Regions from separate parts of the Cytobacillus sp. FSL H8-0458 genome, predicted to be linked through region 2. Evidence: predicted binding sites of a transcription regulator. Region 2 holds the regulator's gene; the other holds the start of a gene.
What was found. The regulator LexA, encoded in region 2, represses DNA repair genes until DNA is damaged. The targets are predictions, from matches to a motif close to CGAACATATGTTCG.
Positions count from the first base shown of each region.

Region 1: NYE23_RS05380 (YolD-like family protein) is a predicted target of LexA. The motif match lies at 8,196-8,209, and genes of this name have one in related genera.

Region 1 covers NZ_JBBOBR010000001.1:1,048,300-1,063,968, reverse strand. The annotation lists gene NYE23_RS05425 (phosphoglycerate dehydrogenase) at 1-257, opposite strand, end outside; ZMP/ZTP riboswitch at 325-403, opposite strand; gene NYE23_RS05420 (hypothetical protein) at 655-864, shown strand; gene NYE23_RS05415 (GerAB/ArcD/ProY family transporter) at 873-1,976, opposite strand; gene NYE23_RS05410 (Ger(x)C family spore germination protein) at 1,995-3,167, opposite strand; gene NYE23_RS05405 (spore germination protein) at 3,212-4,645, opposite strand; gene NYE23_RS05400 (polymer-forming cytoskeletal protein) at 4,764-5,477, opposite strand; gene NYE23_RS05395 (YhbD family protein) at 5,495-6,118, opposite strand; gene NYE23_RS05390 (GNAT family N-acetyltransferase) at 6,316-7,074, opposite strand; gene NYE23_RS05385 (MEDS domain-containing protein) at 7,095-7,646, opposite strand; gene NYE23_RS05380 (YolD-like family protein) at 7,832-8,170, opposite strand; gene NYE23_RS05375 (FUSC family protein) at 8,315-10,489, shown strand; gene NYE23_RS05370 (hypothetical protein) at 10,628-10,960, opposite strand; gene NYE23_RS05365 (heavy metal translocating P-type ATPase) at 11,144-13,270, opposite strand; gene NYE23_RS05360 (ArsR/SmtB family transcription factor) at 13,263-13,631, opposite strand; gene NYE23_RS05355 (DUF1450 domain-containing protein) at 13,751-14,020, opposite strand; gene NYE23_RS05350 (TrkH family potassium uptake protein) at 14,897-15,669, opposite strand, start outside.
Region 2 covers NZ_JBBOBR010000001.1:2,338,048-2,353,716, forward strand. The annotation lists gene tkt (transketolase) at 1-1,342, opposite strand, end outside; gene NYE23_RS11360 (DUF896 domain-containing protein) at 1,567-1,800, opposite strand; gene NYE23_RS11365 (YneB family resolvase-like protein) at 1,945-2,592, opposite strand; gene yneA (cell division suppressor protein YneA) at 2,602-2,934, opposite strand; gene lexA (transcriptional repressor LexA) at 3,092-3,715, shown strand; gene NYE23_RS11380 (DUF4257 domain-containing protein) at 3,999-4,283, shown strand; gene glnA (type I glutamate--ammonia ligase) at 4,397-5,731, opposite strand; gene NYE23_RS11390 (MerR family transcriptional regulator) at 5,834-6,241, opposite strand; gene NYE23_RS11395 (methionine gamma-lyase family protein) at 6,429-7,700, opposite strand; gene hflX (GTPase HflX) at 7,714-8,970, opposite strand; gene NYE23_RS11405 (trimeric intracellular cation channel family protein) at 9,192-9,809, shown strand; gene NYE23_RS11410 (TRAP transporter large permease) at 9,828-11,108, opposite strand; gene NYE23_RS11415 (TRAP transporter small permease) at 11,128-11,700, opposite strand; gene NYE23_RS11420 (TRAP transporter substrate-binding protein) at 11,719-12,714, opposite strand; gene NYE23_RS11425 (YeiH family protein) at 13,130-14,194, shown strand; gene NYE23_RS11430 (FadR/GntR family transcriptional regulator) at 14,352-15,047, shown strand; gene NYE23_RS11435 (Ldh family oxidoreductase) at 15,115-15,669, opposite strand, start outside.

The DNA of each region.
Region 1 (15,669 bases), 1.3 Mb from region 2:
TTAAACACGACAATTCCCTGCTCAGTGCATTTCTCCACCGGGATATTATTCACACCTGCACCTGCACGGGCGATTGCTTTTAATTGATCTCCAAATTCCATAGAATGCATATTAAAGCTGCGAAGAACAATCGCATCCGGATTGCCGCTTTCATTATCAATTGTAAAATGATCCTTGTTAAATACTTCAAGACCGCTTGGCGCAATGGCATTCAGTGTTTTAATCGTCTTCACTTTGTCTAAAGTCATTGTACTCACTGGATTCTCCCCTTTTCAACTAACTTTGTCAGATTTTAAAACAGAAAGAGGCAAGGGTAGAATCCCTTACCTCTGCCCAGGCGAACGGCTTCGACACTATGTGCTCCCCCGCGGTGATCCGCGTCTCGCCAGTTACACATAGCCTTTTCGGTTTTTTAAATCTTATCAAAGTCTTCTGAAAACTTCAACCCTTTAAAGCGCTTACAAAAATAAAAAAATTATTTATTTTCCAATGAATAATAAAGTATATTTTTCTAAATTTGTCCATCATGCTGCAGAACAGGCTTTTATCCCTTATTCATTTCGTAATATCCCGCCGCACTCGGTTCCTATTAAGTTTATAAAAGAAAAAACATGTTAAACCTAATACATATCCTAATACCTGTGGGTGAATCATTTGCGTGCTATATTCATTCTCTTATCACTCTTAGCCGGCACCATCGGCCTCATTGTTTCTCTTGATTATATCCAGGATCATTCATTATTTGAATCCTGGGAAAGCATAAAAATTGTCCTGTCTTCCGCACATGGTGAAGATTACTTTCTTATCGTAATTTTTATCCTTGGTTTATTTGTTATGTTCTCTTTAAGTAAAAAGAACAAATAACTGCTATTTTACACTTTTCCCTGTTTCCATTTACGCCGGATTGCTGCCAATACGAGCAATGCGGAAGGAATGGCAAATTGGAAAGCAATATGCAGCAAATAAGGGACTACTTTTAATCCTTCATCCAGATGTGTTTGATAGCTTGGTGCAATCATAATGGAAGAAAGACAAATAATCCCGCCCATAAAATAGGATGTAAATACATTTGGTTTCATTTTAAAAAGGTTATTCATTCCGATTACCGCACAATAGAAGAACAGGCCCACTTTAATAAACCCCAGAAATACAATCAATAGGATGATAAGAGGATCCAGACGCTGAATAAATCCCCCAATCTGAATATAGCCAACAGCAGCCAGTGCCGGGAAGGCCGAACGCTCAAGGAGGTCTGCACCAAGAATACAAATTAAGAGCATAGTATTAAGGGTTAAATAAATGCCAACATAAGCAATTGCCATACTTCCTGTCTTCAAAATCTTTGTCTTTCGTTTCATTAAAGGAAGGATCATCGTAAATAAAATCAACTCTCCATAAGGAACCGTCATATTAACCGGAAAAATCTCCCTGATGACCGGCTTCCACCCATTAGCCAAAACAGGCCGTAAATTTTCCAGGTGAATCAAGTCACTGATCACATAGAATATCAGGATTAGCAATAAAGTGACTGTCATGACGGCAAAGCAGATAATCCCTGCTCTTGCAAATACCTCAAAACCTAAATGGACCGCATATACCAATGCAAAAACCATACAGATGCCCAGCGTAATAATGGAGGTTTTGGCATAAGGTGAACTGATCAGCAATTCTTCTACATCACGCAAAACCCTGGACGCGATATAAATGAAATAGATGATGTACATATAGCTTATAAGGCTTCCCAGGTATTTTCCTAAAATTTTTTTCACGTACTCTGTCAGCGGCAAATCCGGATGCTGTCTGTAAAGACGATAGTAAACAGCAAAGATTGCCAGCCCTGCAATGGGTGAAAGAATCGTAACGATCCATGCGTCCTGGCGGGCTCCGCTTCCAAGATCCAGAAACACAGCTGTCCCAAACATAAAAAGGACCATCAAACAGAATAATTGTATCCCATCAATCTTATCTTTTGGCATTTTACTTCACATCCAAAATTATTGTAGTTTATATGGATCTGTCAGCAGCCCTGCGTTCGAGATTTTCGCATTCACATTTACTTCAATATCCGCATTTCTAAATAGCTTATTCCATTCTTTTTTATGTTTTTTCCAGTAATTCGGATTATTTACTGATAGTTTTCTGCCGAAACCGAATACATCAGTTTCCATTTCCTGCGCCATTTTTATTGTTTCCCTTATTTGGCTTTCTGCCTCTTTCTCTAATTTTTTCTCAATCTTTCTAATTTCTTCATCATTATCAATTTTTATATAGCATTCCAGTTCAGCAATATAGCCCTTAATATCTGTGTCAACTGTCAGGGTCGGTTTTTGATTTAACTCTGTCTTAATGGTCGACTTTATTCCTTTTGTCGTGACGGTCATATTTTTTTTACTGTTACATGGCAGCGGAAAGGATGTATATTCAGCGGCTGAGTTGATTAAATGGGCTGTTCTTGCGATTTTGCCGTCAAACCAGCCGGCTAATTGATCTTTTTTAAACAGTGCCAAGCCAGTTACCTCTACCACCGGAGGCTTGATGTCCTGCAGGTTATCCGTCTGGTTCTGAGATTTAAGCGGTTTGTTCAAATGAATGCCTGAAAGCATAAGGTTCTGTCCTTCACCTGATAAAAGGGAGATGGCCCGGTAAATGGGAACGATTTCTGAGATGGCGTACATTTTTTCATTATTCTCGCTGGTGCTGATGATGCTTTTCGTTGGATTGGATTCGAGCGGCTCGATGACCCCCAGAACTTCCTCTGCAGTCGTGTCCCTTGCGATAAAAACAGGAAACGAAGAGCGTGATTCACCTCTTTCAAACACATCAAATATTAGCCCCAGCCCCTCTCTTGCAAGAGCTTCTCCTATTACAATCAAAGAAAGATGAGTAACACTGTTCTCTCTTGGAATGATTAAAGACGCCATCCGGTAGGCTTCAATAAACGTTTCTGCTTCGACTGTGTAATTGATAACTGGAAGGCTGTTTCCACCCCCATTTTGAGAAAAATAACCCGGATTGATTACTTGATACGTGACCCGATAGCCTGATTCCCTTTCCTGTGGGAGGTCTATGCCGATGGCGATTATTAAACCGACTTCATTTAAATCTCTGTAATTAGAACAGCCCGTTAGTAAACCAATTATCAACATGACCGAAATGCCTTTTCTCATAAGTTCATCCCTGCTCTTTTAATTGACTTCCGGATCAATGAGCCTCACTTTGATGAGGTCCCTATCCTGGCTAAACTGTCTTTCAAACCGCTGACCCTGACCGGTGAGAATGGAGTGAGATATGGGACTCCTACTGATTTAAGGCTGCAAAGGTGAAGAATAATGCATAATGAAAACAGGATAATTCCATAGAATCCAATAAAAGCAGCGGCAAAAATAAGAATGAAACGCATTCCGCGTGCTGTATTCACAATATTAGGGTTAGGCAGTGTGAAGCTTGAGATAGCTGTCGTCGCCACGATGATTACAATTGCCGCTGAAACAAAGCCTGCTTCGACTGCAGCCTGCCCGAGAATAAGTGCCCCTACAATGGAAACAGCCGGACCAATGGCCCTTGGCATTCGAATCCCGGCTTCCCGCAGGACTTCGAAGGCTAGCTCCATTACCAGTAATTCCACAATGGCCGGAAACGGAACCTGTTCTCTTTGTGCCATGAGCGTCACCATTAAAGTAGTAGGGATTAAGCCATGGTGATGCGTAATCAGGGCCAAATAAATGGCCGAGGCATACATGTTAACGAAGAACGAGCCAACCCGAATGAGTCTTAAAAAGGAACTCACCAGGTAATTGGCATAATAGTCCTCAGGAGAGTGAAAAAATTGAATAAAAACAGCCGGGAGAATCAATGCAAATGGTGTCCCCTGTATAATGATCGCTATTTTGCCTTCTAAAAGGTTAGCGGAGACCACGTCTGGCCTCTCTGAATTCTGGAAGAGAGGAAAGATCGTTTTTCTGTTGTCCTTTAAAGCTTCTTCCACATAATTTGTGTCCAATATACTGTCCATATCGATTTTACTGATTCTTTCCTTCACTTCCTTAACGATTTCTTCTTTTGCTATGCCTTCCATATATAAGATCCCTATATCGGTTTTGGTTACTTTCCCTGCTTTTGTCTGTTCAATTCTTAACTGGTTATTTTGTATTCTGGCACGAATCAGCGAAATATTCGTACCTAAATTCTCTGTAAATCCATCTTTTGGCCCCTTCACCACCGTTTGTGTGGTAGGTTCTGTAATAGTTCTTGATTGAATCTTTCTTGTTCCGGCAAGGATCGCCTCTGAATGCCCCTCTATCAAAATAACCGTGTCCCCGCTCAGCAGACCGTCCACTATTTCGGACCATTCATTAATGGTATTTACTTTAGATACTGAAATGATCTGAGTTATTTCCCCGGACCAATTTTGAATAGATTTTTGTTCATGACTGCAGGCGAGAATAGGCTGCAGAACATTGTCATGTAAGCTTTGTTCGTCAACGATCCCCTGGATATGTATGATGGCTGCTTTCCCATGGTTTGAAAGTATTATATTTCGGACTGATAGATCAGAGCTGTTGCCAAACTGCTCTGTTAAGTATTGAATATTAGAGTGAATACTCCTGCTTATCTTTTTATGGTGACTGAAATGTTTCCGGAACACAGTAAATCTCCTTTGGAAAACGAGTCTTGTTTGTTAGTGTGCCCGGCGCCATTTGGATTATGAATATCTTGTTTTTTAAATAAAAAAACCTAACCAATCAGGTTAGGCATTCATTATTCTATATTAACCGGGATTCTTTTACCTCTGAGTCTGGTGAACATTCGTATTCTTCGGAGTATTCCACTAGTCCAATCTCGCAATTTTTGCCGATTTTAACATTTTTGCCTCTGACGATAAGAGCTGAGGTGCCTTCAAGTTCGATGTCATCACCTTCAATTAATTCAGTCTCGAGCTTGAGGGGAAAGAGCGATTTGATCAATTTAAATAGGCTTTCTCTATGCTGTGCCACTTTTATCTTTCTTCCGCCAATCTCTTTCGCTTTACTTTCTCCAAATAGTTTAATATCAATCGTTTCTGCATTCAGTAAACCATCTATCTTAAAAGCCCCTTCCGCCCGGAAAACCTCCGCTTCACAGTCTCCTGCAATCTTTGCTTCCCCATTCACAACCATTTCATCGCTTTTCACAGAACCTCCAATGGAGGAACTCCCGGCCACCTCAAGCTTTCGGCTGAGGACAGCTTCTGAAATGGAGGCAGAACCATTGACATTCAAGAATTCAGCTTTAACGGTTCCGTGTATCCTGGCTGCACCGCTGATCTTTCCATTTTCGGTTTTTACGTTTCCATGGATCGTGCCCGTACCATTGCAATAGAAGCTCTCGCATTCTATATCACTATTCACCGTTCCTTTTCCATTGATTTCAACTTTTTTAAAAGCTCCTCCATTAACCGATCCAACCCCATTAATGATTAAGTTCCCCACTGTTTTCATTTCCACAGCATTTCCTCCTATGCCAATTTGGATTTTAATTCCTCAGCACATTGCTCTATCGATATAGCGGCAGCCAATTTTGTCCCTCTTTCGAGAAGGACCTGTTCCCCGTTCATTGAAGCCAGGCAGCTGGATATGCCGAGTTTTCGAATGAAGCAGATCACAGCTTTTGGCTGCTGCAGGATCTTTTGATGATCATTTAATAGCTGAAGGAGCATTTTCCCTTCCTCGATATGAATATCCCCCGATTCCAGGAGGCTGGAAAGAATATAAAGCTTCAAAATCTCATGATAATTGAACTCGCTACTCTCCCCCTGTGTTTCCAGAAAGATTTTCATAACCGGCTCAGAAACTATTCCTTTAGCAATCAGACTATCCTTTGACAGCTTCAGATTCGAAGCATTCAGCGAAAATAAATCAGCCAGCTCATCCAGCGAAAGGCTATCCTTCATCTTCTGTATTTTTTCAACCCGCTCGAGAATTTTCTCTTTTGGAAAAAAAGTCTCCTGTCCTGTAAAAGTTGATTTCCGGACAAACCAATCCTCAGGTATCAGGTTCTTCCTTTTCCACCGGTAAAGCTGTCCATAAGAAATACCAGTTAAATCCAATACCTCTTTTTTTGAAATTAATTCATCGCTCAATTCCAGGACTCCTTTCTGATGATACGATTGTAACATAACACTGTTACGCTCGGTATGTTGTTTTATTCTTTTTTTTATGAGTTTTTTCGACATATCTTACGTTTTGCACCAGGAAATCAATGCTGTATACTCTTCTTCCAATGAAACAATGTTCTATTCACACAAAAAACCTGGCTCACATAGAACCAGGTTTCCCTTCATTCGTATACTTTTAGTAAGTTAAACTGCTTTCCAATATACCGGTAATTTTGCCTGCGGTACATCTCTTTTGGAGTGTCTTCTCCATCCGCCACAAGAATGATCGTTTTATCCTTAAACTGATCCATCACCGATTTCTGCAGGCGGCTGCCGATGCCCTTTTTCTGAAAGTCCTCATGGACCATCAATCCATCAATTTCAGCTGTTCGTTCCTTGATAATGACATCAACAGATCCTGCAGCTTGCCCTTTATAAAATGCAATAAGCTGCTGAATGCATTCATCTCTGTAATTTCTTAAGTGCTGAGCTTTCTTTTTCTCTGCGAAATCTTCCCCATATACCGAATCCTGCTCATACTGGAATTCCAGATAATCATTCCAAGTTTTATCCGATACATTTTCCACTACGATTTCTTCCCTTTCCTGAACTTCAGGAAAATCTGCCGGAAGAATCGCAAATAACTCCAAGAAACCAACCGTATAATCTTCATCTTTCTGAAAGAAATCCGCAAGCTCTTCAGAGAGCTCCTCGCCATCCGGAAAATAAAACCTTACATGATTTTGGCCATACTTCTGATGAAAATTTCTTAAATATTGATGTGCCTCCTCAAATTCCTCAACGGAAGGCATTTTTTTAAAGTTAATAAAATTGCTGTCATACTGAAGGAGCATGTCAGGATTATGGTTGTGAATAAATAGGTCATTTTCCAGAACAGTGTGTCCCGGTTTATAGATATCATGAAATGTGATCTTTTCCATCGGTTTCTCCTAAAATCATTTTATAGATATTTATACTCTCTATCTGTTATGAGCACATCATGGCAGCGCATTAAATTCTCCTTTAATTCCGGAGGGGTACTTCTGTTGTCATAAGCACAGAGGGAAATCATGCCATGCTCAGAAACGGCTTTGCAGAGACTCTTTTCATATTGTTCCACTAAAGGAATATAGTCCTTTACATTTCCCCACTCAACCAGACCCCATGTGAATATCTTTGGACTGCTATCTAAGTAAGGCTGAATGTGTTTAAGAAAAAAATTGAACACTGTATCAGGGTTAAAATTACCGTTGGAGTAATAAAAATCAAAATTATTCATAAAATGAACTCTGCTTAATTCCTCTTCTCCGAAGAAATTAGTTAATTCTTTATCAATAAGAAAATAATTCCGGTCATTCTCCACAAGCAAAACATGTCCGCCGCCTCTTATACCAGCCGTTATGTATGAGACCGCATTTTGAATATAGCAATCCATTTGATCATAGTGGTAAAGAATATGGCCACCGTTTGACTTTTGCAGATCATCAATTAAATCTATTAATAATTCATTCATTGATAAGTCCCCTTAGAACGAAAAAATGTTTGATGTAGTATACCTCTACTCACTCCCAGCTGCTTTTCCTTTATTATATCTAAAAATTGAAAAAAATGGGTGTATTTTCTCCAGATTTGCGGTCCACGGCCCAAATAAAAACTCGAGGTAAGTTCCTCGAGTCTGCTGCAATTATAAAATATTATTCATTCTTCTACTTCCGCCCCGGCTATTTCATCAAAGTTAATTTTCTCAAGATCCCCGCTCTCCAGTTGCAGATAAATTTTTCTGCTGATGCCATCCAGTCGGTTTACCCTTCCTTTGTATTCGAGGAAAAATCCTTCCCGCCAGACTTTTACTTTCAAAAGATAAGCAAATTCCATTGCATAGTGAATTTTGTTTTCATATTCCTCCAATTCATATTCATCAATGAGCGGCTTGTTTTGCGCCATTTGATCCCTTTCCAACTTTTTTAGCATCGCCCGGTGTTCCGGCATGAAGTGAGCAGGCTGCCATTTTATATTCCCTCTGTCTTTCAGCGGCATAATAAATCCCTCCATACTCTATTATAGAACATTTGTTCGATTTTAAAACCTAAAAAACAGAAAAAGCTTAAGTTGGTTCATTTGGATAATAAAAGTACGAATGGTAAAATACACTTTAACTCTCTAAAAAAGATTGGTGAAACAATGAAGCAGCTGCAAATCAAACACCGGTGGCTTGGACGCTTGCTGGCATCCGATCCCGGACTTATCCGATTTCAAAAAGCCGGACGGGCCACATTAAGTTTAATGGCGTCGGTGTTTACTACTTTATTTCTTATGCAATTGGCTGGGGCCGATGCCGCTCTCGCCCTTACTCCGGCAATCGTTTCCGGAATGGCCGGCATGCTTGGCATCATGATTGTGATGGATGATTCTAAAAAAGGTAAAATGCTCACAACTGGCTTGCTGGGGTTTTCAGCAATGGCAGGGGTATCGATCGGTTCACTGCTGGCAGAAAGCACTATCTTTACCGATATTTCAATGGCTGTATTAATATTCTTAAGCTTTTATTTGACCCGCTTTGGGGTCCGCTATTTTTCACTATGCATGATCGCGTTCATGACACTTTATTTCTCATCTATTCTGCAATTATCAGGCAGCCAGCTTCCCTCCTTTTACTTCGGCATCTGGATTGGGATCGCGTATGCTTTCCTGTTCAATTTCATCCTTTTTCAGGACACCGCAAAAAACCTGAAAAGAAGCATCCGCTCCTTTCATTTCCAAAGTAATTTTACTTTTAATCTCTTAATTGAGGGGATGCAGGAAGAGCGTATGACTGCTCACCAGCGGGAAGAATTGCGGAGAAACGTGCTGAAGCTCCGGGATTATGCTGTAATCGTTTCAGATTATATCAATGAGGATGATGTACAGAAATTATGGCCCGGGCTGACCCCATCCCAGCTGAGGTTATATATCTTTGATACAGGCATGCTGATTGAAACCCTGACTGACTCCATCAGGAGCTTAAAAAAAGCGAATGCCCTTGACATAGAAGAGCTGAGAAACCTCCTGGTCTGGGTCACCCGCTCTCTTCGTGACGCTGAAGTTCTTGCCCATCAATATGAAGAACAAAATCTTCGTGAAGCAGAGCTTGCTGTACAGGCACTTCGCCTGCTTATTATAGATTTGTTCAACAGGGAAGACAAACCGGCAGGATGGCTTTACTTGATCAGGCGGATCGAGTCCCTTGCAAACCATGTCATTGAGGGCGGCATTACTATACAGCAGGCACTTCATAAAGTAAAAGACAATGAAATAGAAGTATCTGAAGAGACGCCTGATGAAGATGAATCACCTGAAGAAGATAAGAGCCTCAAACCTTCCACCAAAAAAGCGTTTCAGGCATTGACTGCTGCCATCATATCCATCATTGCTGGACAGATTCTTTCGCCTGACCAGCCTTATTGGGTTCTTTTGACAGCCTTTATCGTTCTGCTCGGAACCGAATCAATCGGGCGCATTTATACGAAAGGTTTTCAGCGGTCAGTTGGAACGATTATCGGGGCAGTGATTGGATTTACGCTTGCCAGAGTGGTCAGCGGCCATTCTGTGCTGGAAATCACGCTCATTTTTGCAGCAGTTTTCTTCTCTTTTTATTTATTTGAAGTCTCTTATACATTAATGAGCATGTTTATTACGATGCTGGTCGCTTTTATGTATGACCTTTTACTTGGCGGAATATCATTCTCCCTTATCAGTGCCAGGGTTATCGATACGATTGCCGGTGCCGGCATTGCATTCGGCGTATCTCTATTTATTTTTCCTAAGAAAACGAAGGATAAAGTGGCCGATACGATAAATGATTATCTTCAAGAACTGAAACCGTATGTCACGGCATATGTGCGAAGCTTCCGGGAAGATGTGAATGTTAAAGAGCTTTCAGGCAAAGGCTTCCTATTGGATCAGAAGCTTAAAATCATAAACGTAGAAGCGCAATCGCTGATAAAGAAACCCGGATCTCCGCGCCATGCTGATGTTAACAGATGGATCACCCTTTTTTCAGCCATCAATTACTATGCAAGACATCTGGTAGCTTCCTCCTACCGGAAAGGATTCGACTATCCTGATGAGCTGGTCGATGTTTTCATAAGAATTGAGGAGAAACTTGAATTAAATATCGAAACATTAATGGACCTGATTAAAGAAAGCGGAGACGGCACGCTTGTCTATAGTCTGGACCGGGAAAGAGAACAAATTGAACGAATGGCACCACCAAGGCAGCAATCCCAGCGTGATTTGATTCATCACCTTTATTTCGTCTGGAGAATAAACAAAGCGATTGTGGAATTGGCAGAAGAGCTTGGTGCAGGGAAGGAGTAATAGTCCGTTCCTTGATCAACAAATCTATATTATTTATATACAGTGGAGGGAATGGCTCTCTTCACATTATTTTATTGTGAAAGGAGAACAGGCCAAGTTATGGAATCCTGTTCTCCTCTTGCAGATCTTAATATATTATTAACAGCAAGGAGCATATGGATAAGCAGGGTATCCGTATCCATATCCATAATATGGGGATGGATAACCATAACCGTATCCATATCCATATGGCGGATATAATGCGCTTCCTAAGAGCAGCCCGCCTAAAAAAGGGAACCCAAAGCCGAATCCAAATGGTCTTCCAAATCCAAATGGCCTTCCAAATCCAAACGGTCTTCCAAATCCTCCAAATCCAAACGGCCTTCCAAACCCTCCAAATCCAAATGGTCTTCCAAATCCTCCAAATCCAAATGGTCTTCTCAGGTCCTCACCTTGATCAAATGAGATAAATTCATTCACTTCATTCTGCATTTTATTTCCTCCCCTCGACATTTTCTGTATTAATGTATTCATAAACAAAAATTAAGCTTAGGCTGCAACCCATACCTAGACCCAAAATTGGTGTGCAAGAATGAAATGTTAATTAAAATTCTTATTTCTATTGGGTTTTTCACCACAAAAAAAGGCGATGCTCCAATTAGCATCACCATTATTTTAACCTTTAATTTTTAGGAGCCTTAAACTATTTAATGTGACCAGCAATGTTGCTCCCATATCCGCGAATATGGCAATCCATAAGGTCAGCCAGCCCGGAACAACCAGCAATAAGGCAAGCGCTTTGATTCCTAGTGAAAAAGTAATGTTCTGTTTGATGATCCTTAACGCTTTTTGGCTGAGTTTAATCGTATAAGGCAATTTGCTCAAATCATCTGACATTAGCGCAATATCTGCTGTTTCGAGTGCAGTATCGGTTCCGGCACCGCCCATGGCAATCCCAACAGACGCAGCAGCAAGTGCAGGCGCATCATTGACGCCATCACCGACCATTGCCACACTTTGATGCCCGGTGCTCAGTTCTTTAATAACAGCCAGTTTATCCTGCGGCAGCAGATCCGCTTTAATCTCGGAAACGCCGGCTTGCTTTCCGATCTCCAAAGCCGTTCTTTGATTGTCGCCTGTCAGCATAACCGTTCTGATTCCCATATCATTTAGTTTGCTGATGACCGAATTCGAATTTTCCCGTATTTCATCTGCAACAGCTATTAACAGCAGAATTTCGCTTGCTGTCCCCAGAATCATAACGGTTTTACCCTGGGTCTGAAGATCTGCTGTTTGCTTTTGGATAGTGCTTTCCATGCCGCTGTGAAGCTCTTCAAACAGATTGGGGCTTCCGGCATAATAGAGAACACCATTCACTGCGGCTTTTACTCCCTTTCCGGTAATAGAGGTGAATTCCTCTGTGTCCAGCCCTGTAAAATCAGCACCTATTTCTTCTGCTTTTTTCATGATTGCAGAAGCAAGGGGATGCTGTGACCCTTTCTCAATGGCAGCCGTGATTTGGAGAAGCTGTCTTTCATCACCATTAATAGTGATGATGTCTGTAACGGCAGGAACACCTTTTGTTAATGTGCCTGTTTTATCAAATGCAATCGATTTAAGCGCCCCTGTTTCCTCCAGGTGGATGCCGCCTTTAATCAGGACACCGTTTCTTGCCGCGTTTCCGATGGCCGTAACGACGGCTACGGGTGTAGACACGACTAGCGCACACGGACAGCCGACAACCAGTGCGGCTAGCCCCTGGTAAATCCATTCGTTCCATTCCCCGCCAAACACCGGAGGAACCACCGCTATTAAAAATGCTAAAACAATGATGGCAGGCGTATAATACCTGGCAAACTTATCGACAAACTGCTGGGAAGGCGCTTTTTCCGCCTGTGCTTCTTCCACTAAATGGATTATTTTGGCGATGGTGGTATCTTCAGCATGCTTCGTGACTTTTATTTCAAGCAATCCCTCTTCATTTAGTGTACCTGCAAAAACCTCATCACCTGCAGTCTTAACGGCAGGCACGCTTTCTCCGGTAATCGCTGCCTGGTTCAGGGAAGAGGTTCCTTTCACGACCACTCCATCCATGGCCAATTTTTCTCCCGGCTTCACAATCATGATGTCACCAATTTGAATATCATCTACATGAATCCGCATTTCTTCATTGTCCCGTTTGACCAATGCTTCTTTAGGGGCAATGTCAATCAGTGATTCAATGGACTGGCGCGCCTTTTCCATTGAGAAACGCTCAAGGGCTTCACTGATGGCGAAAAGGATGACAACCATCGCTCCTTCTCCCCACTCGCCAATAATCGCTGCTCCAATAATGGCGATCGTCATCAGGGTGCTCATGTCAAAATTCAATCTGGCCAGATTTTTGAAGCCTTTCAGGAATAAAGTATAACCGCCTATGATGATTGCTGCTGCATACCCTGTGATCGGGTATAGATGATCCTCTCCATACTGTTCGCTTAAAAACCAGCTCACAATAAGAATAAGCGCTGACAAATACACTTTATAGTTAGATTTCTGCTTCCAGAACGGCTCGCGCTCCACCGCTTTTTCATTCTCTGCACGCAGCTTCAGATTTTCGAAGGCTCCGGCTTTTTCTACCGCCTTCATTGAAGCTGTTCCTGTAACGGTTATTTTGGAAGCTCCAAAATTCACATTCGCATCTAAAACGCCATCCAGGCGTTTCACGTTCTCTTCGAACGTCTTGGCACAGCCTGCTCAAGAAAAGCCCTGAACACGGTAGGTTACCGTCTCTTTCTCCGCAATTCCAGCTTGTTCAGACATTGGCTTTCACCTCATTTCTGTGTTCAAGTACAATCATCATTAATTGCCTGATATGATCATCATCCAATGAATAAAAAGCCAATTTCCCTTCTTTCCGAAACTTAACAATTCCCTGCTTATGCAATGTCCGCAAATGGTGGGATGCCGTTGCAACTGATGCGCCAATGATATTGGCAATATCACAGACGCACAGCTCTTCATCCCGGGTTAGTGCATAAGAAATTTTCGCCCTGTTCTCATCAGCAAGAGCCTTAAATAATTGGGCAGCACCCGAAAGATCTTCCATCACCAGTTCCCCCTGAATGCGGTTCACTTTTTCTTCATCAAAGCAATAAATATCGCATGTATCTTTAGAGCCCATTTTTTTCTCTCCTCATTATTCAAACATTCATTTGAATAGATTATACCTCGTCTGTGACCTTATTCAAACAATTATTTGAATATTGTATGAAAAAAGGAACCGGATTGCTCCGATTCCTTTTATTTCTTTACTTCTTCTTTCAGTTTTATTAATAATTCATCCGAATTTTCCGCTGCTATCAGTTTTCCGTCCACTACAGCATAGGGAGATAGCATGCATTCTTTGCATTTGCTCTGGCATTCGTATTCTTTATAAATAATATTCTTCTGGCTCAGGAATCGATTAAATTCAGTTAAACTATCTTCTTTTAAAAATTCATCCAGATTCCGCTGGCAAAATTCAATTGAAGATGTTTTTTGCTTTGAGAATAGTTTGTTGATGAGTTTCACCTGATCAAACTTCCTTTTGATTTTACTTTTAAGGCTCTTTTCGTAAAAGTTGTTGTTTTTCACTTATTAATATTGTCCGTTGATTTCCCCTCCACGCTGCTTAGCGAACCGCGGGGGCACGGTGAGCCTCCTGGCTGCGTCTGCGGGGTCTCAACTGTCCCGCTGCTCCTGCTCGTTCTGCCGGATCCTGCCCGTTCTTCTCCAGAACCCGTATCCACCCACGAGATGGCTGCAGGCGGCTCCTTGAAAGACTGATGAGTTCTGAGGGGAGCACAGAATCCAAATGGAGGACAAACGCCTTTCATTCCTGGAAAGCACTTTGACGTCCCTGTCACTGGCATGCAGGATATTCCCCTTCCTGCCTATTTCGGGGACTTCATAATTATATCGAATCTGCTGCCCCTCTGTCGTCCCTATTGCTTCTTTTTCAACAATTTTAAATAAAGTCTCATAAGCAAACCGGCTATCGAATCTCTTCTTGAATCAAAGCATTCGCAATCGCAATCGGACTCACTTCATTTTTTAGCGCACCCGTAATCCAATCCTTCAGTTCGTCTAATATCTGCACAATCTTCGACATCATCTTCCCCCTGTGTGGCTCACTGAAAATACCCGCCGGCCGAAAAATAGAAATATATGTATTTTATTATACTATTATTATAGAAGGAACTGAATCAATTTAGATGGCAATTTAGATGGCAATTTAGATGGTTGAAATTTGGTATTAGCTTAGCATGGCGACCATTTTCTTGCCGCTGCTCTCTTTTTCGGCTTCATTACCGCCCCATAGCGACCGTTTTCCTGCAGCCTCGCATTATTAACCTCTATAACCTCCGCAACAAAAAAACAGGAAAGAGTATCACACTCTATCCCGCACTAGCCAATCATAATTTTCTCTTCTGCATATTTGTATTTAGCCTTTCCTTTTCTTCGGGCAAGTGCAAAAGCGATTGTGATCGGCCCTACTCTGCCTGCAAACATCATAAAGGCAATTATCACTTTTCCTGTTTCACTTAATTCAGGTGTCAGCCCCATCGACATGCCTACCGTGCCAAAAGCGGAAATTACTTCAAATAAAAGGACGTTTAAAGGAGCATTTTCAGTTATGGATAAAATAAATAAGATAAAGAAAATAAATCCTATTGAATAGACGGTTATTGTAAAGGCTCTGACAATAAGATCCTTCGGAATACGCCTCCCCATCAGGCTCACTTCATCTTCTTCCTTTATCAGCGCCCGGACTGCAAGAAATATCAAGACAAATGTAGTGACTTTAATGCCGCCTGCAGTACCGCCAGATCCACCTCCAATGAACATGAGCAGCATTGTTACCAGCTGTGAACCCAGTGTTAATTCACCAGTATTCAAAGAATTAAAGCCAGCCGTTCTCGGTACTACACCATGAAAGTATGCTCCCAGCAGTTTATCTTTTAAAGGCAAATTGGCAAGGGTCCCGGGGTTATCAAATTCCAGCGCAAAGATAAACACTGTCCCCAGAAAATTAAGAACCAGAGTCATCATAAGGACCAATTTTGTGTGCAAAGAGAGTCTCTTCAAGCTCCTGTTTCTTTTCACATCAAGTACAACAAAATAGCCAATTCCCCCGATTATCAGCAGAGTGCTGAGCGTCATAATGACCGTAAAATCGC
Region 2 (15,669 bases):
GACGAATTGCCGGGCGAAGGTAATCAGAGAACACGAAGAATGTTCCGCCGAATACTTTTAATCCGCCGTGAAGCGCCATTCCATTCAAAGCAGCGCCCATTGCAAATTCACGTACACCGAACCAGATGTTGCGGCCATCAAATGATTCAGCCGTAAAGTCACCCGTTCCTTTTATCATTGTTTTGTTGGAGCCTGCAAGGTCAGCAGAACCGCCAAAGAATGAAGGCAGGTTCTGAGCGATAGCATTTAGCACTTCTCCGGAAGAAGCGCGGCTTGCAAGGCTCTTTCCTTCTTCATAAACTGGGATGTCTTTATCCCAGCCTTCAGTAAGCTCACCATTGATCGCCTGCTCCAGCTGTTTCCCTAACTCAGGATGAAATTCTTTGTATTGAGCAAAAAGGTCTTCCCATTCCTGCTGCTTTTTCGTACCATTTTCAACAACTTGCTGCTTAAAGTGATCATATACTTCCTGTGGAACATGGAAGTCTTCTTCAAATGTCCATTTATAAGCTTCTTTTGTTAATTTCAATTCATCAGCACCAAGAGGGGCGCCGTGAACATCAGATTTGCCTGATTTGTTTGGAGAACCGTAGCCAATGACTGTTTTCACTTCGATCATTGTCGGGCGGCTTTCATCCTGTTTCGCTTCTTCAATTGCTTTTGCGATATCGTGAAGATCATTGCCGTCTTCTACACGGATGTACTGCCAGCCGTATGACTTGAAGCGCTGTTCAACACTTTCAGAGAAAGACTTATCAAGGTCTCCATCAAGTGAGATATCATTTGAATCATAAAGAACAACCAATCTGCCCAGCTTCAAGTGCCCAGCAAGGGAAGCAGCTTCAGCCGATACGCCTTCCATAAGGTCTCCGTCTCCGCAGATGCTGTATGTATAATGATCAACAACATTGAAGTTGTCTTTATTGTATGTTGCAGCCAGGTGGCGTTCAGCCATCGCCATACCTACAGCCATAGCAATACCTTGTCCTAATGGGCCTGTTGTTGCGTCAACACCAGGTGTATGGCCGAATTCAGGGTGGCCGGGCGTCTTGCTTCCCCACTGTCTAAACTCTTTAATATCATTCATGGAAACATCATAGCCGGAAAGATGAAGAAGGCTGTATAAAAGCATAGAGCCATGTCCGGCAGAAAGGACAAAACGGTCACGATTGAACCATTCTGGATTTTTCGGATTGTGGTTCATGAAGCGTGTCCAAAGTGTATATGCCATTGGAGCAGCTCCCATTGGCATGCCCGGATGGCCGGAGTTCGCCTTTTCAATGGCGTCGATTGATAAAGTACGAATGGAACTGATGGATAGTTCATCTGTGTGATTAAACATTCAATACATCCTTTCGAGTAGTAATTCTTCACTCTTTTAATATTATCGGGTGTCCCTTTTTTTCACAACCAATAGGGTCAGGTAAAGGACAAAAAAAGCCGGTTTGTTACTATATTGACACAAAAAGACCCGGCATATGTAAAAAAAGCGGAGATAGAACAGTAATGCCATCTCCTCTATTAAAAGAAGGAATACAGCACAGTGTATCCCTTGCAATTATAGTATTAGTGAAGGCGGTTTTTATTTTGGAATTCTTTCAGCTTTTTCGGAGTTACATCGTTTCCTTTCGGGTCAACGATTGTAACGCCTTTCAGCGTGTTTAACATACCAGAGCGGAAAGTCTCCAAATACTCTTTGCGCAGCGACGTCTGTTCCTTCGCTTCTGCTTCTGTTAGTCCGGATTCCTTGGCCTTCTTTGCCAGTTCATTAATTCGGGCAAGTTTTTGTTTAGGCAGCATTTATTAAAACTCCTTTATATCAAAAGTTTACCTTTGAATAATTCCGATGGAAGTTTTTATTATACATCAGCTTCAGACATGGAACAATACTGAAACTCAAATGCCATCATACTAAAAATGAGCACTTTTGACAAGAAAAGTGCCCTACTCAGCAAGTGAATCAATATGTTCTTTATACCTTCTATGAACAGTTGCTTTGGAAATATTATAGCCAAACCCCCTAAGCGTAGCAGCAATTTCAGCAAACGTTAACTCGTTTTTCCTCAGCCGGACAATTTCCTCTATTGGCACCTCTATTCTTTCCCTGCCGCCATTTGCTCCCTGATTACTTAGGTTTTTCTCGGGCCTGTATCCTTTATCAACAGCGCGCTGCATGCCGCGTCTGATTTTGATGTTATGCAGCTTTCTCTGATACTCCTCTACCATTCCTACGATGCTCAGCACCATCGAATCTGATTCCGAAAGCTCCAGCTTTCCGTTATTCGAGATGCTGTATAACTGGACTTCTTCTTTAAAGATGCAATGGAGAATCGCAATCTTGGCATTCCCCCTCCCCAGCCTGGTTTCATCCTGGATGAGAACAACCTTAATATCCTTTTTTTTAATTAAGTCTAAAAGTTCCAATATACCGTCTCTCTCAAGGTCGTATCCGCTGGCCTGTTCGCGTATGACCTTGACTACTTCAAAGCTATGCTTTTCTGCCAGGTTCAAAAGCTCTTCTTCCTGTCTTGAAAGGGACGTTTCCTGAGTATCCTTTGTTGTACTAACTCTGCAGTAAATTATTGCTTTCATAACTTCTCCTTATTCGTTAAGGTCTGAACTGGCAAGCTCTTTATATGGCTGGTCATGCAGGGCTTTTACTGGAATAACAATTTCATCACCCGGAAAAATCCTTCCAGCTGCTATCCCATTATTTTGTTCTACCCAATTTATAAATTGATCTGTAGACAGAGAATGCTCAGAAGAAAAATTTTCAGCAATCTTCCATAAAGTATCACCTTCTGCAACAGTGACTTTCACAAACTTTTCCGTATCAGGTGTTTCTATGAGCACGAGCAATATAAAAGATGCTGCCAAGCTTAAAACGAAGAGAATAATAGCATAAGAATATGATTTCCACAATTTGTTCAGCAAAATATACCACCTCGAAAGAATATATGTTCGTATTTATCGATTTCATTATAGACCGAACATTTGTTTTGTGTCAACATAAATTCGAACTTATGTTTGTATCATATGGTAATTGATGCTATAATTGAGACAATAAAAAACACATACGAGGTGCGTATAGATGGTGAAATTATCAAAAAGACAGCAAGATATATTAGAGTTTATAAAAGAAGAAGTTAAATTGAGGGGATATCCCCCTTCAGTAAGGGAAATCGGTGAAGCAGTCGGCCTGGCTTCAAGCTCGACCGTTCACGGTCATCTGGCTAGGCTTGAGAGCAAAGGACTGATCCGGAGAGATCCTACTAAACCACGCGCCATTGAGATTCTAGATTTGGACGAGGCTTCTAACATCCCCAAGGTCAGCGCAGTCAATGTTCCGATCGTCGGTAAAGTAACTGCAGGGCAGCCGATAACGGCAATTGAGAATGTTGAAGAATATTTCCCTCTTCCGGAAAGAATGGCACCTGCTGACGAGCATGTATTCATGCTTGAAATCATGGGCGAAAGTATGATTGAAGCAGGAATCCTTGATGGAGACTATGTAATCGTCAAACAGCAGAGCACTGCCAATAATGGGGATATCGTGGTTGCCATGACAGAGGAAGATGAAGCAACTGTCAAGAGATTCTTTAAAGAAAAAGACTTTATCCGTCTGCAGCCGGAAAACTCGACAATGGAACCAATTATCCTCCGCAATGTTTCTATTCTTGGCAAGGTTATAGGCGTATACCGTCATATGCATTAATAGATGGATTAAAAGCAGGCATCTCTGCCTGCTTTTTGTTTTTTCCAATTTTAAGAAGGTTATCAGTTCCTATTACCTGGTACTATCAGTTAAATCCTACAAAAGTAACTGATACCTTTCTTTTAGCATAATGTTACAGTCATGTATGACTAATTTATTGTTCAGAAAATTCGGTATTTTTATGCATATTATTTTATAGCCACTTTCTATATAATGGTAATACACCGAGAATCAACCTAAGGTCGCTTGTCCAAAATCTCGACTTTAGGAGTGTGAAGTAAAGATGTTTTTGAACATTACCTTCGCTTTGTTGATTGGTGGGCTGGTTGGTGTCGTTGGACATATTCGGAAAGAAGGCAAAATGGTTAAACCCAGAAGGACAAAGAAATTCATCTATCTGGGGGTCTTTGAAGAGGTAATTATGGGGGCTTTAGCGGCTGTTTTTTTGGTCGTATCTTCAGATCCTGACTCTGCCTTAAAGGTAGTTCTTCTGGCGGTGATTGCAGGATTTGGAGGAGATGCATTGCTGACATGTCTCGATTTCTTAAAAATAAGACATAAAGAATAGAGAGATGCAGAGATAGAAATTAGTTAAAACCTCGTTCAATTGAAAACGGGGTTTTTGCATTTTTCATAATAAAAAACCCCTGGCTTTATCAGCCAGGGGTTTTTCATATTTTTTTAGTACATGCTCAGGTACTGCTCGCGCTCCCATGGATGCACTTGCGTACGGAACATATCCCACTCGATTTCTTTCGCTTCAATGAAATGTTCGAAAATGTGGTCGCCAAGAGCAGAAACAATTACCTCATCTCTCTTAAGCTCTTCAAGGGCTGCTGCCAATGTAGGAGGCAGATCCTTGATTCCCTCTTCCTCACGCTCTTCTTTTGTCATGACATAAATATTGCGGTCCACTGGAGCAGGAGGAGTCATTTTATTTTTGATTCCGTCCAGGCCTGCTTTTAATAATACGGCCATAGCAAGGTATGGGTTTGCAGCAGGGTCAACGCTCCGCACCTCAACACGTGTACTTACTCCGCGGGAAGCAGGGATACGGATGAGAGGTGAACGGTTTTGAGCAGACCACGCAACATAGCAAGGTGCTTCATAACCAGGAACCAGACGCTTGTATGAGTTAACGATAGGGTTTGTCACAGCTGTAAATGCAGTTGCATGGTTTACGATACCAGCAATAAAGTGGCGGGCGTCATCACTTAATTGAAGATCGCCGGTTTCATTGAAGAATGCATTTTTGCCCTCCTTGAATAGTGAAACATTGCAGTGCATTCCTGATCCGCTGACACCGAATAATGGCTTCGGCATGAAGGTCGCATGCAAGCCGTGCTTGCGGGCAATCGTTTTAACCACTAGCTTGAATGTCTGAATTTGGTCACAAGCTGTTAAAGCATCCGCATACTTGAAGTCGATTTCATGCTGGCCAGGTGCAACCTCATGGTGGGAAGCTTCAATTTCAAAGCCCATTTCTTCAAGCTCAAGTACGATATCACGGCGGCAGTTTTCGCCAAGATCAGTTGGAGCAAGATCGAAGTATCCGCCATTGTCGTTCAGCTCCAGAGTCGGCTCTCCTGCATGATCAAGCTTAAATAAGAAAAATTCCGGTTCAGGTCCTAAGTTAAAATCAGTGTATCCAAGATCTTCCATTTCTTTAAGGATGCGTTTAAGGTTGCTGCGCGGATCGCCAAGGAATGGAGTTCCATCCGGATTATAGATATCACAAATCAGACGTGCCACTTTGCCTTTTTCCGCAGTCCAAGGAAATACTACCCAAGTATCAAGGTCTGGATATAGATTCATGTCTGACTCTTCAATGCGCACGAAACCTTCGATTGAAGATCCATCAAACATCATTTTGTTATCAAGCGCTTTTTCAAGCTGACTGATTGGAATTTCCACATTCTTAATTGTCCCAAGGATATCCGTAAACTGTAAACGGACAAATTTCACATTTTCCTCTTCTGCAATACGTTTAATATCTTCTTTAGTAAACTTTGCCACTGGTAGTTCCTCCCTTAAATTTACATGAGTAATTTATTTTTTGCTCTGTTAATGCGCGCTCGGAAATCCAAGACATTATCAACGAGCTTAAAAACGGCTTTGTTAATGAAAAAAGCGGTGGATGTTGCCCTGCCGGGATGAAGAGCGATTAAAACGCCCTGCCTGCACAATTTCTTTGCGTAGAAGTTTCCGGATTTCTTCATCCGATAGATCGCGTCTCGCTTTTTCAGCTTGTTTATTCATGGTTTCAGTTAGCGCTTGCTGTTCTTTAACGAAAAATAGCTGCTTGATCCCGGCCATATTCACGCCTTGATCAATTAAATCTTTGATTTCCAGAAGGACATCGATGTCATTTAAGGAAAAAAGCCTTCTATTTCCGTCAGTTCTAGCTGGAGAAATCAATTGGTGTTCTTCATAGTAGCGAATCTGCCTGGCAGTAAGGTCAGTCAGCTGCATAACAGTACCAATTGGGAAAAGCGGCATGGAACGGCGAATTTCGCTTCCAGTCAACTATTTCTCCCCCTTTTCAATTACTTCTTGAATTTATTATATGTAATGTCAGATAATCTGTCAACAATATGTTAGTTTTTATAACATGATTTTTTCAAAAAATTTTTTCCTTTCATATTTTCATATAATTCTCAGTAAAGCAAAAGAGAGGGACAACTAACTATGTAGCTGTCCCTCTTATATTCACCTAATTTATTTGGACTAAACCCTTTTCCAGCAATTGGTTCAATGCGATGCATACAGCCATTTTCACATGCGAATAGGTAAGGCCGCCCTGGACATAAGCAACGTATGGAGGTCTTATCGGTCCGTCTGCAGTCAGCTCAATGCTTGCACCCTGGATAAAAGTACCAGCTGCCATAATGACATCATCTTCATACCCCGGCATATAAGCAGGGTAGGCTGTTACGTGGGAATTAACAGGTGATGCAAATTGAATCGCCTGGCAAAACCCCACCATTTTCTCTTTATCATCAAATTGAACAGATTGAATTAAATCAGTTCTATTACTGTCCCACTTTGGGTTGGAGTTCATTCCGAGCCGCTCAAGCAGTGCTGCTGTAAAAACAGCCCCTTTCAGCGCCTGGCCGACAACGTGTGGAGCAAGGAAAAAACCCTGATACATTTCCTGAAGGCTGTACAGGGAAGCACCCGCTTCTGCACCAATTCCCGGTGAAGTCATTCGGTAGGAGCAGGCTTCCACCCATTCCTTCTTCCCGACAATATAACCGCCTGTCTTGGCAATCCCGCCGCCAGGGTTCTTGATGAGCGACCCGGCCATCAAGTCTGCCCCAACATGGCAAGGCTCCCTGTCCTCTACAAACTCCCCATAACAATTATCAACAAAAACAATCACATCCGGTTTAATTTCTTTTACAAACTGAATCATTTCTTCTATTAGTTCAATTGTGAAAGATGGTCTTGTTGCGTATCCTTTAGAACGCTGAATGCCAATCATTTTCGTGTTCGGCCTGATGGCTTTTTCAATCGCAGGGTAATTGATGCTTCCATCTTCATTCAGCGGGATGCTATTGTATCCAATGCCGAACTCTTTCAGCGAGCCGTTGCCAGATCCCCGGATTCCAACGATTTCTTCCAGTGTGTCATAGGGCTTGCCTGTTATGTACAGCAATTCATCACCCGGCCGCAATATGCCAAAGAGTGCAATGGAAATGGCATGGGTGCCTGAAATAATCTGAGGACGCACCAATCCGGCTTCCCCGCCGAATACTTCTGCATATATTTCCTCCAATGTATCCCTGCCGATATCATCGTATCCGTAACCGGTTGATGGAATGAAATGAGAGTCGCTGACTTTGAAATTTTGAAAACTCTTTAATACACGGAATTGGTTCTCATCAATCCGCTCATCAATGTTCTTTAATACTTCTGAAATTTGCTGCTCCACTTCTTTTACAATCGGCTGCAGCTTTTCTCCTTGCGATAACTGTTGAAACATGATGTTCTCCTAACTATACTGTATATTTCGTTAAAGGTCCTGAGATCTGATGGTCTTCGAGGTAATAGCCCTTGCAGACATAGAGTTCTTTGTCTTCATTAAATGACAATTCCCTCAGGATGGTTTCATTCTTGAGCTGTGACAGCAGTTTCCCTTCTGTCGACGGCACCTCAACATGATAATGCTTCATCATCCCCAGGATCATCTGCTCGATTTTCCGTTTCAGCTCATTGCGGTCATCTTCTTCAAAGGCACTGATTTGAATCGTTTCTGTCCTGGCGGTCGGGACAAAATCAGGATGCCTTAGATCTCTTTTATTATATACCGTCAGCTGTGGTATTTTATCATTTTCCAAATCTTCTATTAGTTTATTGACTGTCTGCTCATGCTGGTAATAATCTGGATTCGACATATCGACTACATGAAGAAGGAGATCTGCTTCCTTTACTTCTTCCAGGGTGGAACGGAATGCCGCAATCAGCGTAGTCGGCAAATCCTGGATAAATCCGACTGTATCTGTTACAAGTGTAATGAATCCGCTTGGCAAAATCAGCTTGCGGGTCATTGGGTCAAGTGTGGCGAACAGCTGGTTCTCTTCATAAGAATCTGCTTCAGACAGCCTGTTAAAAATCGTGGACTTCCCTGCGTTTGTATAGCCGACAAGCGCAATTTGGAATGCTTTGTTTTTCTTCCTCCGTTCACGATATCTGTCCCGGTGCTGTACAATGACGGAAAGCTGGGCCTTAATATCATCAATACGGCGGCGAATATGCCGGCGGTCTGATTCAAGCTTGGTCTCACCCGGCCCCCTTGTGCCGATTCCCCCTCCAAGTCTTGAAAGCTGGACACCCTGGCCTGACAGGCGCGGCAGCAAATACTGCAATTGAGCCAATTCAACCTGCAGTTTCCCTTCTTTAGAGCGTGCTCTTTGAGCGAAGATATCTAATATCAGCTGTGTGCGGTCAATGATTCGCGCATCCAATTCTGCAGATAGGTTTCGAACCTGGCTTGGTGAAAGCTCATCGTTAAAAATGATAATATCTGATTCCATTTCTTCCTGAAGAGCAGCCAGTTCCTCCACTTTTCCTTTTCCTATATATGTAGACGGATGAACCCGGTCCCTTTTTTGTGTCACCGAAGCTAAAACTTTCCCGTTGGCAGTTTCCGTTAAGGATTCCAATTCTTCCATTGAATATTCAAACCGCTGATCATCTTCTTCAGTATGGCAGCCGACAAGAATGACTTTTTCATAATCTGGCTTTTGTTCCAACCAGCATCCCTCTTTCATAGTCTTATTTTAATTGATCATAACAAAAAACCTGGTCAAATACTAATCTCACCGCTAATCATAGGCTTTTGCACCAATACATAAAAAAAGGTTGTATTTCTATTTTTCCGTGTTAAAATCATATTGTTTGGAAAGAATTTACGTTTGTTCTTAAATTGGACAAAAATAGATATAGAGATTTGCATCATGAGGAGAAATGGCATATGACATGGGAAGTTTTAAGTATGATTGGCACTATTGCCTTCGCTGTCAGCGGTGCAATTGTTGCCATGGAAGAAGAATATGATATTTTAGGTGTATATATCCTCGGGATTGTTACTGCTTTTGGCGGCGGGGCCATCCGAAACCTGCTAATAGGCGTTCCAGTCTCTGCCCTCTGGGAACAGGGGTTATTTTTTCAGATTGCCCTTTTATCCATCACAGCAGTAATGCTGTTCCCGAACAACCTGCTCAAACACTGGCAAAAGTGGGGCAATTTCACTGACGCAATCGGATTATCCGCATTTGCCATCCAAGGAGCATTGTACGCAACTGAAATGAATCATCCTTTAAGCGCTGTAATTGTGGCAGCAGTATTGACAGGAAGCGGCGGTGGAATAGTCCGCGACCTTCTTGCAAGAAGAAAACCGCTTGTATTACGATCTGAAATTTATGCTGTCTGGGCTATCCTTTGCGGCTTCGCAGTCGGACTCGGAATCGCCTCAGCACCGTTTGAACTTTATGCTTTGTTTATCATCATTACCGCTTTGAGGGTTTTATCTTACACATATAATTGGAAGCTTCCCGTTAAGAGTCTGGGGACAAGCAAAAGCATCGGCTAGCCGATGCTTTTTTAATATTTATAGGGTTGTTAAAAACATTGATATCGCAGGGAAATAAGTAATAATAAATAAATCAAAAACCATTACTGCAATAAAAGGAATTACAGCCTTGATTAATTTATCGTAGGAAACATCGGCAATTCCCTTCACAATAAACAAATCCAATCCAACTGGAGGAGTAATTAAACCGATTGATAAGTTTACAACCATAATTAATCCGAAGAAGACCGGGTCAATTCCTGCTCCTAGAGCTATCGGTAGAAGCAATGGCGTAAGGATTGTAATCGCTGCAGATGCATTCAGGAAGCACCCTGCAATAAAGAAGATAATATTGAAGATAAATAGTATCAGATATTTATTTTCTGTTGCGTTCATTACAAGCTGTGCAAGCTGCTGTGGAATTTGTTCAGCCGTTAATAACCATCCGAATAAATTTGCCCCAGCTATAATAAAGACAACCATGGCAGACATTTTTCCTGCGTTAATAAACGCTTCCGGTATATCCTTCCAATCCATATCTTTATAAACAAACTTATTAATGATGAAAGCATATGCAGCTGCTACTGCACCAGCTTCAGTAGGAGTAAAGATCCCTCCCCTTATGCCGAAAATAATGATTAGCGGCAAGAGCAAAGCCAGTATCCCTTCATATAAAGTTTTCCGGAATGTTGTGAATTCGAATGTTCTTTTTTCCTCAGAATAATTGTTTTTCCTGGTTAACCAGTAATTTAACATCATTAAAGACAACCCTATTAATATCCCGGGAATGATGCCTGCTGTGAACAGGTCCCCTATGGAAACTCCCGCAGTTACACCATATACAATCATCGGAATGGACGGAGGTATTACTACAGCGATTGTACCCGCACTTGCAACAGTGGCAGCTGCAAATCCTTTATCATATCCCTTTGACTCCATCATAGGTATCATCATTTTACCTACAGCTGCTGTATCTGCAGCTCCTGAACCGGATATACCTGCAAAAAACATACTTGTTAAGGTTGAAACCTGGGCAAGACCTGCCCTTACCCAGCCCACAGCGGCAAAAGCAAATGCCGCTATTCTTTTGCCCATGCTCCCTGACATCATAAATTCCCCTGTAAGCATGAAGAATGGAATTGCCAGCAGCGGAAAAGAATCAACTGATGTTATCAAACGCTGTGGAACCACTTCAAGAGGAATGTAATATATGCTTGATATAAATCCGGAAATGGAAGCTATAATTAAAGAAATTGCAATTGGCACACCCAGAATCATTAATAAAAACAATACAGCCAATACAATTATTGCTACTGTCATCAATTTCCCTCCCTTTCAACTAACCCATATTTGTATTTTGGGGTTCTGCTTGAACAACTACTCTTTCATCTCTTTTTGCAGTGCGCAGTTCCAAAATATTGACCGATGAGTGAACAAAACAAACAATTGAACTGACCAGGACTGCTCCGTAAATAAAAGTCATATTCAGTCCAAGCGAAGGAGAAATCTGCTGAACAGAAAACTTCAATATTTTTGATCCATAAACAATGAGAAACAGAAATAATGCACTGTTAATACATTCGACCAGCAGCATTACTATACTTTTCCATTTTTCAGATAAATAATGATGGAGAATTTCTACTTGGGCATGCCCTTTGCTTTTATATACGATTCCGATTCCTAAAAAAACGATCCAAACAAACATGTACCTGATAAGTTCTTCAATCCAGGTTAAGTTAAAAATACTGAAGTCTACAAAAGGGAGTATACTTTTTGCAATCGCACTTTGGAGAATGTATCTTGAAAATACCTGATACACTGTGGAGATAAAGGCAATGACAAAAAACAAGATAACAATATTTCTGGATAACTTATCCGCTTTGTCACTCAATTTTGCGAAAAATTCACTCATTTCCAACACCTCCGTCCTTTATTTTAAGCTTTCTATCTTATCAAACAGATCTTTTCCTATCGTTTCTTCATATTCATCATAAACTGGCTTTACTGCTTCTCTAAACGAGTCTAAATCCGGATTCTCTTCAATTTCTATCTCCGTTTTTTTAAGGTCCTCCAGCAGTTTACTCTCATCCTCCGATGCTATTTTGCGTTCATAATCAACTGCTTCTTCAGAAGCTTCAGATACTGCCTTTTGCAGTTCTTCAGGCAATGTGTCATATGTTGTTTTACTCATAAGAAAAACTGCAGCATCATAGTTGTGGGCAGTTAATGTCAAATAGCTCTGCACCTCTTGAAATTTATTTAAGTAGATTTGCGCAAGCGGATTTTCCTGGCCGTCGACCACTTTCTGTTCCAGAGCAGTATATAGTTCACCGAAAGGGACAGGAACTGGTGTTGAACCAAGGGCTTTGATGAATGAGATGTATGGAGGTGACTCCTGAACCCTCAACTTTAAATTCGATGCATCGGCACTTGTCTTAATAGGTTTCTTATTATTTGTCATATGCCTCCAGCCATTCTCCATATACCCGAGGTTGATGAGGCCCCTGTTCTCTAAATCAGAAGCGATCTCTTTGCCTATCTCCCCATCCAGGACCCGAAAAGCATGCTCCCTGCTTTCAAATAAATATGGAAGATTAAGCAAATTAAATTTAGGGGCGAAATTTGTTACCGGTGCTACTGACCCTATATGAAAATGAATGGAGCCAATTTGCGCACCTTCAATTTGGTCTCTTCCATTTCCTAATTGGCTGCTTGGAAATATATCGATTCTTATCCGCCCATTAGATTTTTCTTCCACCAGCTCTTTAAACTTCAATGCTCCTTTGTGATAAGGATGAGTTTCCGTTTGAAGATGGCCCAGTCTCAAGACATATTCTGCATCCGGCTCTTTTCCATTAACATTGCTGGAGCAGCCGCTCACAAATAATAACAATAGGATTGATAAGATGGACAGATATACCCTCATATAATACGCCTCCCGCACATTATTGTAAGCCCTTACAAATACATGAATAAAAACTGCTAGGATTCCCCTGATTTACTGCCGCAAAGGCAACATTAATAAGTTGTTAATATTGTTAAATGAATAGACTAAATTGATTTTCCCCTTAAAATTCCTCCTTTTTATTCACTATCCTGCTGATCTATTAAAATTTTATTATGGAATGACTATTCTTCAAGGAGATTACTCTATTTATGGTACAGTCACCCAACCACTATTCATATTCTATTTATAATTTTCTAAAAAATCAATACTTTCTAAATTTTTTTCTTTAATTTTTATATTTTTCTTGATAACCCTTTTTAAAAATGCTTAAATTAAATTACATTGGTTGGGTCTCCTAACCACTAGACCAATTCTATGAAAAGGAGGCAGATTATTGAGTAATGCTGGAGCAACAAAAATGCATAAAACAAAAACAGTTCCCTTTCACTCCAGAAAAAAAATAAAAACCTTAAAGCTGCAGAAGGGCTGGTTAAAAGGAGTTTTTCTAACTTCAATCCTTGCTGTATTAGCTGGTTCAATAGCGAAATTGCCTGTTTTTTCAGTAATGGGAATTATGATTGTGTCCATACTGCTTGGCATGATCTGGAAAGGAATAATGGATGTGCCAGATGAAGCATCTGCCGGGATTACTTTCAGCAGCAAGACTCTTCTGCGGGCAGGAATTATTCTGATGGGATTAAGACTCAATGTTGAACAAATCTTTGCTGCTGGCTTTTCTCTTATTATTGTCGATATCATTGTAATCGTTTTCACTCTTGTCCTTATGATGTATATCGGAAAACTTCTTTCGGTCGACCGCCATTTATCAGCACTTATCGCAGTTGGAACAGCAATATGCGGTGCAGCTGCCATTGTTGCTGTTGCCCCGCTAATTCGGGCTAAGAATGAGTTTACTGCTATCTCCGTTGCATTTATTGCCATTATGGGTACTATTGTGACTATCATTTATACTTTTTTGTTCCCTGTACTGGGGTTAAACCCATATGATTATGGAGTTTTAACAGGGGCAACCTTGCATGAGCTTGCGCATGTCATTGCAGCTTCAGCCCCAGGAGGAGCTGTGAGCAGTGATACTGCCCTTCTCGTAAAACTGGGACGTGTAGCATTATTAATTCCTGCAGCAATTATACTTGGATTGATATTTAATAAGAACAGCTTTAAGAAACAGAAAACCAGATTCAGAGATTTGCCGATTCCCTGGTTCATCTTCGGCTTTCTGTTTATGTGCCTGGTTAATACTGCTGGAATATTATCTGATAGAATGACCCAAATGCTGATTGCACTAAGTATCTTTTTATTATCTATGGCCATGGCAGGCTTAGGTTTGGGAGTTAATTATTCTGAATTTAAAAAGTTAAACAGCAAGGTGATTTTTACCGGAACTTTCGGAGCTGCCACTTTAGCAGCATTGGGATTTTTAATCGTTTATATCATTTAAAGCTGCCTATGAAGGCAGCTCTATTTACCTTTTTAAGAAAATTAAGACAGCGGTGTTGATTACTTGACTCGTTAATGATTTAATAAAATAGGTTGGGCCATTGAACCATTCTTCCTATAAAAGAAGCCCATCAGTAAATTTGCTTGGAGGGGTTTATTTGGACATTAATAGAAAAGGGATTTCGGAGCAGGTAGCCGATAGTATAAAGAAAAAAATCCAAAATGGCATATACAGAGCCGGTGAAAAAATTCCAGGTGAAAGAGAAATGGGAATGGAGCTTTCTGTCAGCAGAAATACAGTAAGGGAAGCCTATAAAATACTCGAAGCATATGGGTATTTAACAGCCAAACACGGAACAGGGGTCTTTGTAGCTTCTCCTGAGCAGCAGATACAAAAAATGACTGAAGCTTTTTTTGTCTCTTCTGATCAATTTAAGGATTTCTTCTCCGTCAGAAAAATTCTCGAGGAATGGACAGTAAAATGGTCCATAGAGAATTCAAGCCCGGATCTTATTCAGCAATTAGAAGTAATCCTAAAGGAAGCAAACGATATTGTAAGCGGTGACCAGGATTTTGACCGTCTGGCTGAGTTGGACCATAAATTCCATATGACACTTGCAGATCATTCAAATAATGTGGTTTTAGTACGAATCATGCACTTTTTAATCGATCTTCTGTCAGAGTCACGTACAAAATCCATTAACATTCCGGGACGTGCTTTAAAATCTGTCCAGGAGCACGAAAGGATTCTTGAAGCCATAAAGCAGAACAACATTGAGTTGGCTCAAGAACGTATGATAGACCATATTAAAAGTGTTGAATGTTCGATTACTCAGAATACATTATCCAACTAAAAAAGCTGTTATGGTGTTTATATCCTTCATCCAATTGGATGGGGGAATAATCACCATACAGCTTTTTTTAAAGAGAAAGACTTTTACTGGAATGATTAAGTGACATTGCCTCAGGAAAGGGAGTATTGAAATTCTCCCCCAATTCTTTTAATTCCTGTTCAACATTGCCTGATAATTCAATTCCTGTTAATCGCCTGCTGGCACTATCTCTTTTTCTTCTTTCTCCCGGATAACGTATTTCACTTACATCCGGTTTTTTGGGAACTTCTTTCATTTCCTGCAGCAAGTGTTGAATGGAAGTAAAGAATATTGATAAATCCATAAATTTCTCAATATCTAATAATAAAAAGAAATGCCCAACATTTGCATTCTCTGTTTCACTGTCATCATAAAGATTTTTTACATGAGGGCCAAATGCCCCTCCTGAAAGCACACCAGTTAATATCTCAACCGCGAGTGCAAGTGCAGCTCCTTTTGCTCCTCCCAGAGGCAATACTGACCCTTTTAAAGCAGCCGCTGGATCCCTGGTTGGATAACCTTCTTCATCAATTGCCCAGTCATCTGGTATTTCAGTCCCCTGTTTTGCGGCCAGTATGATTTTTCCTCTGGCCACGATACTAGT